4 regions of the Streptacidiphilus jeojiensis genome follow, and region 1 is predicted to be linked to each of the others. Evidence: riboswitches for the same ligand, from Rfam matches in the RefSeq annotation. Region 1 holds a riboswitch; each other region holds the start of a gene.
The links. A riboswitch is a leader RNA that binds a small molecule or an ion and turns the genes downstream of it on or off. The one in region 1 is predicted to bind cyclic di-AMP.
Positions count from the first base shown of each region.

Region 2: another riboswitch for cyclic di-AMP. It lies ahead of ABUW04_RS29050 (LysM peptidoglycan-binding domain-containing protein); the one in region 1 lies ahead of ABUW04_RS39490 (M23 family metallopeptidase).
Region 3: another riboswitch for cyclic di-AMP. It lies ahead of ABUW04_RS09595 (transglycosylase family protein); the one in region 1 lies ahead of ABUW04_RS39490 (M23 family metallopeptidase).
Region 4: another riboswitch for cyclic di-AMP. It lies ahead of ABUW04_RS20145 (glycoside hydrolase family 16 protein); the one in region 1 lies ahead of ABUW04_RS39490 (M23 family metallopeptidase).

Region 1 covers NZ_JBEUKS010000026.1:6,916-9,076, forward strand. Annotated here, with positions in the region: gene ABUW04_RS39485 (thioredoxin family protein) at 4-615, shown strand; cyclic di-AMP (ydaO/yuaA leader) riboswitch at 835-982, shown strand; gene ABUW04_RS39490 (M23 family metallopeptidase) at 995-1,960, shown strand; gene ABUW04_RS39495 (hypothetical protein) at 2,111-2,161, opposite strand, start outside.
Region 2 covers NZ_JBEUKS010000012.1:22,054-24,214, forward strand. Annotated here, with positions in the region: gene ABUW04_RS29045 (phosphotransferase family protein) at 1-1,068, shown strand, start outside; cyclic di-AMP (ydaO/yuaA leader) riboswitch at 1,178-1,338, shown strand; gene ABUW04_RS29050 (LysM peptidoglycan-binding domain-containing protein) at 1,342-2,118, shown strand.
Region 3 covers NZ_JBEUKS010000003.1:126,281-128,441, reverse strand. Annotated here, with positions in the region: gene ABUW04_RS09595 (transglycosylase family protein) at 1-924, opposite strand, end outside; cyclic di-AMP (ydaO/yuaA leader) riboswitch at 931-1,091, opposite strand; gene ABUW04_RS09590 (FAD-dependent oxidoreductase) at 1,359-2,161, shown strand, end outside.
Region 4 covers NZ_JBEUKS010000007.1:65,053-67,213, forward strand. Annotated here, with positions in the region: gene ABUW04_RS20145 (glycoside hydrolase family 16 protein) at 1-1,147, opposite strand, end outside; cyclic di-AMP (ydaO/yuaA leader) riboswitch at 1,151-1,316, opposite strand; gene ABUW04_RS20150 (NADH:flavin oxidoreductase) at 1,553-2,161, shown strand, end outside.

The DNA.
Region 1 (2,161 bases):
GCCGTGCGCGGGTTTCGGCGACGGGTTGCCGTGATCGCCGGTGCGCTGGGAGCCCTGCTGCTGCTCGGTGGCTGCATGACGGTGTCCGGGCAGGCACCCGGCCACCGCGGGGCGCCGGGCGACGCCGCCACCCCTGGAGCCGCCCACGGCGCGGGCCAGGTGGGTTACGCCCATCCGTTCGTCCCGCTGCCCTCGGTGAGCCTCGCCCCGGTTCCGGACAGCTACGACCCCTCGGCGGACGCCAACGCCGCGGTGGCCGCGGCCGTCGCGGCGTCCGGGGTGGACGGCCGACCGGTGCTGCTCGACTTCGGCTCCTCCTGGTGCGAGGACTGCCAGGCGCTGTCCGCGCTGGTGGACACCCCCGGGGTGAACCGCATCCTGGCCCGCAACTACCACCTGGTGACCGTGGACGTCGGGCACTACGACCTGAACACCCAACTGGCGGCCCGCTACGTCTCGTTGGCGCAGAGCGGGATCCCCGCCCTGGTGCTGCTCGGCCCGGACGGCACCAAGCGGGACACCGGCGACCCGTCGGCGTTCGCCAATGCGCGCGACCTGGACGCCGACGGCTTCGCCGGAACCCTGGTCGACTGGCTCTACCTGCCGTCCCGGTGAGCACCGGGGCTGCGGGGAAGCTGCGGGGAAGCTGCAGGGAAGGTGAGAAGAGTCGGGCTGATGCATACTCAGGAACAGTCACTGCGGGGCAGAACCGGACAAAACTCGACTCCGCTCCGTGAGCACTCAACTGCACCCCCTGGATTGCTTGGCATCAACCGTCACTAGGATTACCGTTCAATAACGCAGTGCGAAGGTCTGCCGTTGCTCGGACGGCATCGCACGCGATCGCCTAATCCTGTCTGGAACCGGGGAACCATTCGGTACTGAGGTTCAGTACCCCGGGGTGAATCGGCCGCACCTGGCCGTAGGAGACCTTCCTCTCCGAACCCGTCAGCTAACCCGGTCGGCGAGATGGAAGGAAAGGAGCACGCCGAACGTGGCGTCGAACTCGCCCACCTGGGCACCCGTGGCACCCGTGCAGCCGATCCCGCCGCAGCGGACCGCCCCCTCGGCGGTGCTGGGCTTCGCGGCCATGGCCGCGGTCGGTGCCACCGGAGCCGTCGCGCTCGCGGCCCCCTCCGCATCGGCGGCCGTACGCGAGACCGGGGGCAGCACCCTGGTCGCCCAGGAGCAGGCCCACGGCACCACGGCGACCCTCACCAGGCCCGCGGCCGACCCGGGTACGGCCCTGGCCGACCGGATCCGCACCCAGGCCGCGCAGCAGCGGGCGACCGCCGAGGACACGGCCCGGCGCCAGGCGGCGGCCGAGGCCGCGGCGCGCCAGGCAGCGGCCAGGGAGGCGGCGGCCCGCGAGACGGCGGCGCAGGAGGCTGCCGAACAGGCCCGTGCGGCCGAGCTGGCCGCCCAGCAGGCCGCGGCCCAGGCAACGGCGGCGGCCCGGCAGGCAGTTGCGACGCAGGCGGCAGCGGCACAGACCGTGGCCGCTCAGACCGCAGCCGCACAGACCGCGGCGGCGCAGCAGACCACGGCTCGGGCCGGGGTCGGCGCCCTGGTGGCGCCGATCGCCTCGGCGGTCGCCGGATCCGGCTTCGGCCAGTCCGACTCGCTCTGGTCCCAGCTGCACACCGGACAGGACTTCACCGCCCCGACCGGCACCCCGGTGGTCGCGGTCGGCGGCGGCACCATCACCTCGGCCGGCTGGGCCGGGGCGTACGGCTACCGCGTGGTGGAGACGCTGGCCGACGGCACCGAGGTCTGGTACTGCCACCTCTCGGTGATCGGCGTCGGCTCCGGCACGGTGACGGCCGGTCAGCCCATTGGCCGGGTCGGCGCGACCGGCAGCAACGTCAACGCCCCGCACCTGCACCTGGAGGTGCGTCCGAGCGGCGGCGAGCCGGTCGACCCGGCGGCCTGGCTGTCCCAGCACGGCCTGGCGCTCTGACAGTCCCGGCACTGCCGCTGGTCCGACGCGTGATCCCGAGCGGCACCCCCTGAACTCCGACGGTCCCGGTGACACCCCCCGACACTGGGACCGTCGGCCTGTCCGGCCCCGACTCCGAGTCCGACTCCGACCGCTGCCGCCGGCGACCCGTCAGGCGCGTCGGTCCACGGCCGCCCAGGACGCCAGCGCGACGCCGGAGGA
Region 2 (2,161 bases), on a different contig from region 1:
TCGCTCAGCCAGTTCACTGACGCCATGGCGCACTTGGCTCACAAGGGCCGTCCGGTCGGCAGCGGATACCACCATCTCAATCTCAGCCTGAGAATACCCTGCCGGGGCTATCGGACGCTTCGGTACGACACTGTGAAGGTTCGCCGTCGGGTTCCTGCGATCGACCTGGTCGAACGCGTCTGGGAGAACGAAGGGCAGCTGCTCCAGCTGTTGCGCTCCTGGCCCGGAGGACTCCCGGTGGGCGTGCCGCTGCTGCTCCACCACTCCCATGACGGTGTGTCAGTGCACAGCTATGTGCCCGGGACATCGCTGGCAGATCGCTATCCGGAGGGTTCGCGTCTGCCGACCCGGGTGGTGGATCAGATTCTGCAGCTGTTTGCCGTGCTTACCGCTGTGGTGCCGACGAGGTTGCCGAAGCCTTCGGGGGGTCGAACGTTCGCTGTGGATTCCTCTGCCTTTCTCAGGGCGCGGGTGGTGTTCGCCCAGCGGACTCTGGCCGACCAGAATTCGGAGAGGTTCGGGGGCCTGTTCGCATCGCTGGGGGTTGACCCATGGGCCATGGAATCCTTTGGAGCGCGGCTTCCGGAACTCACTGACCGTCCCTTTGCGCTCTTGCACACGGATCTGCACCGGGGCAACGTGATCGAGGGCCGGAGTGCCAGGATCACTGTGCTGGACTGGGAGCATGCCTGTTACGGAGATCCGCTGTACGAGCTGGCAACGCACCTCTGCCGGACCCGCTACCCGAAACAGCAGGAGTCAGAGGTGATCCGACGCTGGGAGGAAGCGGTCGGTCAGAGATCGCCCGCCGGCGTCGAGGGGCTCGCGGAGGACCTCAGGCACTTTATCGACTACGAGCGAGCCCAGTCGTTCTATCCGAACACGATCAGGGCTGCGCTGGCCTACTCCGCGGATCCGACCCCGCGCACGCTTGCCGCCGGCGGGCGTTGGCTGCACCGGACGCTCAGGGAGGCGGCGGATCCGCTCCGCCTCAAGCGCGTGAGTTCCGAGGAGGAGTGCCGGGCCGAACTCCTGCGCTGGTACGAGGGTGACGGGCGGGCGGGTTAGTGCCGCTGGGACGTTACGGGCTTGTGATTATGTAGCTCATATGTCTAGCCTTCCGGGAACGCCCGCATGCGTGGGCACCGCTCCTCGGGACGCCGAGTCCTGTCCAGCCGGGGGGTGGAATCCGAACTTCAGGATTGGGCAGGAGCGGGGGACCCAGGTAAGTCGCCGCAGTTCGCAAGGCTGCGGCTTGGGGTGAAGGCGCGTCAGCGCCCGGGCTACCTCACAGCCCGAACCCGACAGCTCACCTCGCAGGCGTCGGAGAGGGTACCTGCCATGCCTTTCACTACGCCCGGACGCCATCGCAAGCCGCGCACCAGCCAGACCAAGCGCCTGGTCGCGACCGCGAGCCTCGGCACCGCCGGCATCGCCCTGCCGCTGATCGGCGCGACCAGCGCCTCCGCCGCCTCGGTGTCCACCTGGGACAAGGTCGCCAGCTGCGAGAGCGGTGGTGACTGGTCGATCAACACCGGCAACGGGTACTACGGCGGGCTGCAGTTCTCCGCCTCCACCTGGAGCGCCTACGGCGGCGGCCAGTACGCCTCCACCGCGGACCACGCCACCAAGGGCCAGCAGATAGCGATAGCCGAGAAGGTCCTGGCCTCGCAGGGACCCGGCGCCTGGCCGGTCTGCGGGCCGAAGGCCGGGCTCACCCAGGGGGGCGCCGCCGCCTCGGTGAGCACCTCGGGTTCGTCCTCTTCCTCCAGCTCGAGCTCTTCCAGCTCTTCGAGTTCGTCCTCTTCGTCGAGCTCCGACTCGACCAAGAGCAGCACCGAGCAGACCAGCACCAGCATCGGCAAGCACCGGTCGACCGCCGCCACGGACTCCGCCTCGAAGGTCACCAAGCCGGCAGCCAAGACGACGACCACGAGCACGGCCGCGCCCAAGGTCGGTCACGGCAACTACACCGTGAAGTCGGGCGACACCCTCTCCGGCATCGCCGCCGCCGCGCACCTCAGCGGCGGTTGGACCGAGCTGTACAAGGACAACAAGTCCACCGTCGGCGGGAACCCGGATCTGATCTTCCCGGGCCAGAAGCTCGTCGTGGTCTGACACGGCTGTCGACTGACCCCCGTTCGGCTCGCAGCCATCGGGG
Region 3 (2,161 bases), on a different contig from region 1:
GTCGCTGGTGCCGCCGTAGACGTAGGACTCGCCGACCTTCGACAGGGCGAAGGAGGCGGCCGCGGCCATCCCGGTGCTGGAGGAGCTGGAGGAGGCGTCGCTCGCGGTGGTGCTGCTCGAGGAGGAGCTGCTGGACGAGGAGCTGCTCGAATCGCTGCTGGACGTGGTGGCCGAAGCGTCAGTGGCCGAGTCCGAGCTGCTGCTGGAGGACGAGGCCGAGGAGCTGCCCAGGGTCAGCTTCTGGCCCGGGTAGATCACGTCGGGGCCCGAGGTGAGCACCGAGCGGTTCAGCGCGTAGAGGCGCTGCCAGCCGCCGGAGACGTTCTCCTTGGCCGCGATGGTCGACAGCCAGTCGCCGGCGACGACGGTGTAGCTGCCGCTGCTCGCGGTGGTCGAGGAGGACGAGTCCGAGGACGAGGAGTCGGTGGACGCGGAGCTGGACGAGGACGAGTCCGAGGAGGAGCTGCTGGACGAGTCCGAGGAGGAGCTCGACGAGGAGCTGGAGGAGGACGAGGTGTCCACCGAGGCGGCGGCGCCGCCCTGGGTGAGACCGGCCTGCGGCCCGCAGACCGGCCAGGCGGTCGGGCCCTGCGAGGCCAGGACCTTCTCGGCGACCGCGATCTGCTGGTCCTTGGTGGCCTGGTCGGCGGTGGAGGCGTACTGGGTGCCGCCGTAGGCGGCCCAGGTGGACGCCGAGAACTGCAGACCGCCGTAGTAGCCGTTGCCGGTGTTGATGGACCAGTCGCCCGAACTCTCGCACTGGGCGACCTTGTCCCAGGTGGAGACGGTCGCGGCGGAGGCGGTGGTGGCGGTGACCAGCGGGACGGCCAGGCCGACGCCAGCCAGGCCGGTGGCGGCGATGAGGCGCTGGGCGGTGGTGCGTCGGGTCTTCGTGGCGCGGTGACGCCCGTGGACGGACAGCATGAAGCAGCGTTTCCTCTCCCACGCCTACGAGGTGAGCTGTCGGATTCGGGCTGGAGTTGCCCGGCCGTGCGCAGCACGGCTTCACCCCAAGCCGCGTCGACGACGAGCGTCGGCGCGGCGACTTACCTGGTTCCCCCGCTCCTGCCGTGGTGCGGTATGTGGGTCGCAACTCCTCCGGCGGCAGGACTCGGCGTTCCGGAGTTGTTGGTTCCGCTTAAGTGCGAATGCCAGAAAGGTAGGCAGACCTTGATTGAAACCACAACAGACTGTGGGATCCGTCACGCCCCGGTTCCATGATTCACAGGTTCCGGACCCCATTCGCCGCACCTGCTCACACGACGCCAGGATCAGCCGCGCCCGAGCGGATAGCGTAGGAACCGGGCCCTGGGACAACCTGCGGGCCGGGGCACATCCGACGACAGGGCGGAGCCGCGATGCCGACGACAACCGGACCGGAGAGCACCAGACGACCGGTGATCGTGACCGTGGACGACGACCCGTCGGTGTCCCGGGCGGTCGCCAGGGACCTGCGCCGTCGCTACGGCGAGGACCATCGCATCGTACGGGCCGAGTCGGGCCCCTCGGCGCTGGAGGCGCTGCGGGAGATGAAGCTGCGCGGCGAACCGGTCGCGGTGCTGCTGGCCGACCACCGGATGCCGGAGATGAACGGCATCGAGTTCCTGGAAGCGGCCATGGACATCTACCCCCAGGCCCGCCGGGTGCTGCTGACCGCCTACGCGGACACCGGCGCGGCCATCGACGCCATCAATGTGGTGGACCTCGACAACTACCTGCTCAAGCCCTGGGACCCGCCCGAGGAGAAGCTCTACCCGGTGCTGGACAGCCTGCTCAAGGCCTGGCAGGCCACTGACCCGCCCGAGGTGCACGAGATCAAGGTGGTCGGACACCGGTGGTCGGCCCGCTCCTCAGAGGTCCGCGAGTTCCTGGCCCGCAACCAGGTCCCCTACCGCTGGTACTCGGTCACCGAGGCCGAGGGCAGACACCTGCTGGCGGCCGCCGGTGAGGACGGGGAACGGCTGCCGGTGGTGATCACCCCGGACGGCGGCGCACTGGTGGAGCCCAGCAACGAGGAGGTGGCCCAGCGGGTCGGCCTGTCCACCACGCCCGCCGCCGACTTCTACGACCTCATCGTCATCGGCGGCGGCCCGGCCGGCCTGGGCGCGGCCGTCTACGGCGCCTCCGAGGGCCTGCGCACCGTCCTGATCGAGCGCACCGC
Region 4 (2,161 bases), on a different contig from region 1:
TCGGGCTGGTGGAGGTCGGCGCCGAGTGGTACTGCCCGGCGCTGATCGACAGATTGAGGATCAGGTAGGCGGACCAGTTGGCGCCGACGCCGGTGTCGTCCGAGTACACCTTGGTGCCGTTGACGTACCAGTCCACCGAGTTCGCGCCGTAGTAGGTGCCGATGGTCACCCAGCTGCCGGGGGCCACCGCCGAGGCGTTAGTGTAGTAGTCCTGCGCGGCGTTGACGTGGTTGGTCAGCTCCAGCAGATCGGCGTTGTCGGGGTGGTACTCGAAGGAGTCGATCTCCCCGTTGCCGTCCTTCCAGGTCCACAGGGCCGGCCAGGCGCCCGCGGCGGAGGGCAGCTTGACCCGGGCCTCGACGTAGTCGCCGGTCTTGACCTGGAAGCCCTCCTTCGAGCCCTCGGTGGTGAGCAGGCCGGTGGTCCAGGCCTGCTTGCCGTTCTCCAGGGTGTGCGAGGACGGCTGCGCGGTGAAGGTGGCGACGCCGTCGGCGACGCTGACGTCGTTCTGGTCGAGCCAGTCGAGCTTGTTGTCGCCCGGGTTGTGGTCGCCGTAGGCGTAGGAGCTGCTGCTGTCGCCGACCCAGCGCGATCCCCAGGAGATCGGGCTGCTGAACTCGTCGGACCAGGTCAGCGACTTTCCGGCGGCGGCCGCCGCAGTGGAGGTGGTACCGGAGGAGGTGGTGCCGGTGGAGCTGGTACCGGAGGAGGCCGTGCCGCCGGAGGCCGCCGCGGCGGTGACGGTCAGGGTCTGCGAGGCCAGGTTGTGCCAGGCGCCCGCGCTGTCCTGCCAGAAGCCGAACTCGGTGTAGCTCCCGGCGGGCAGCGTGCGGCTGCCGGTGGTGATGGAGACCCCGCCCGGGCAGATCCGGACGTCGGACGCCGACCCGGGGAAGTCCAGGTTGTTCCCGGCCGCGTCGCGGACGCCGACGCCGAGCGTGGCGGCGGTGAAGCAGCGGCTGGAGTGCACCGTGAGCCCGGCGGTCGACGCGGTGCCGGCGGTCAGTGAGGTCGGGGTGAGCCGGTCCTGGGTGACCCTGGTCGCGGCCTGGGCCGGGGTGGCCAGTGAGACGGCGGCCAGCGCGGCGGCACCGGCCATCCCGACGGCCGCGCCGAGGCGTGCGGAGGCAGTGGCAGGTATGCGCATGAAGGGGTTCCTCTGCGACGCCTGCGAGGTGAGCTGTCGGGTTCGGGCACGGAGGACGCCCGGTCGCGTGTGGTGCGACGTTCACCCCTAGCCGGTGGCGCCTGTCACGGCGCTCGGTCCGGCGACTGACCTGGGTCCCCCGCTCCTGCCCGTGGAGCGATTCGAGTTCCTGCCACCGGGCGGACAGGATTCGGCGTCCCGGTGGCGAGGTCCGCGTGCGGCGGAACCAGCAGGCTAGGCAGGCGCTCCGCCCGGAGGCAATGGAATGTGCCGGGGTTCACATAGGCCTTATATCGGACATCTGAGCTGCGGCAACGCCCCGGCGGGGGCGGAATGCCACAGCCCTCGGCACGGTTGTCCGTCCTCGGTAGTCGTTCACCGTTCCCGATCCCTGGAGCCCCACCCGTGTCCGTCAGTCCCTCCAGCCCCTCCGCCGCCCGCGCGGCCCAGCTCCTGTCGCGACCGATCACCATCGGTGGCCTGACCGTGCCGAACCGGATCGCGATGGCCCCGATGACCCGGCAGTTCTCGCCCGGAGGGATCCCCGGCGAGGCCGTCGCTGCCTACTACGCCCGGCGTGCCGCCGGCGGAGTCGGGCTGATCGTGACCGAGGGAACCTACGTCGACCACGAGTCCGCCGGGTCGAGCGACAACGTCCCGCGCTTCCACGGCGAGGAGCAGCTGGCCGGCTGGGCGAAGGTCGCCGAGGCGGTGCACGCGGAGGGCGGCACCATCGTCCCGCAGCTGTGGCACATCGGCATGGCCCGGAACGCCGGCCAGCCCCCGTACGCTGACGCCCCCGCGGTGGGCCCCTCGGGGATCCGGCTGGACGGCACCGAGGGCGCCGGGAAGGCGATGACCCAGGCCGACCTGGACGACGTCATCGCCGCCTTCGCCCAGGGCGCGGCCGACGCCGAGCGGATCGGCTTCGACGGCGTCGAGCTGCACGGTGCCCACGGCTACCTCATCGACCAGTTCCTGTGGCACGGCACCAACCGCCGCGCCGACGGCTAC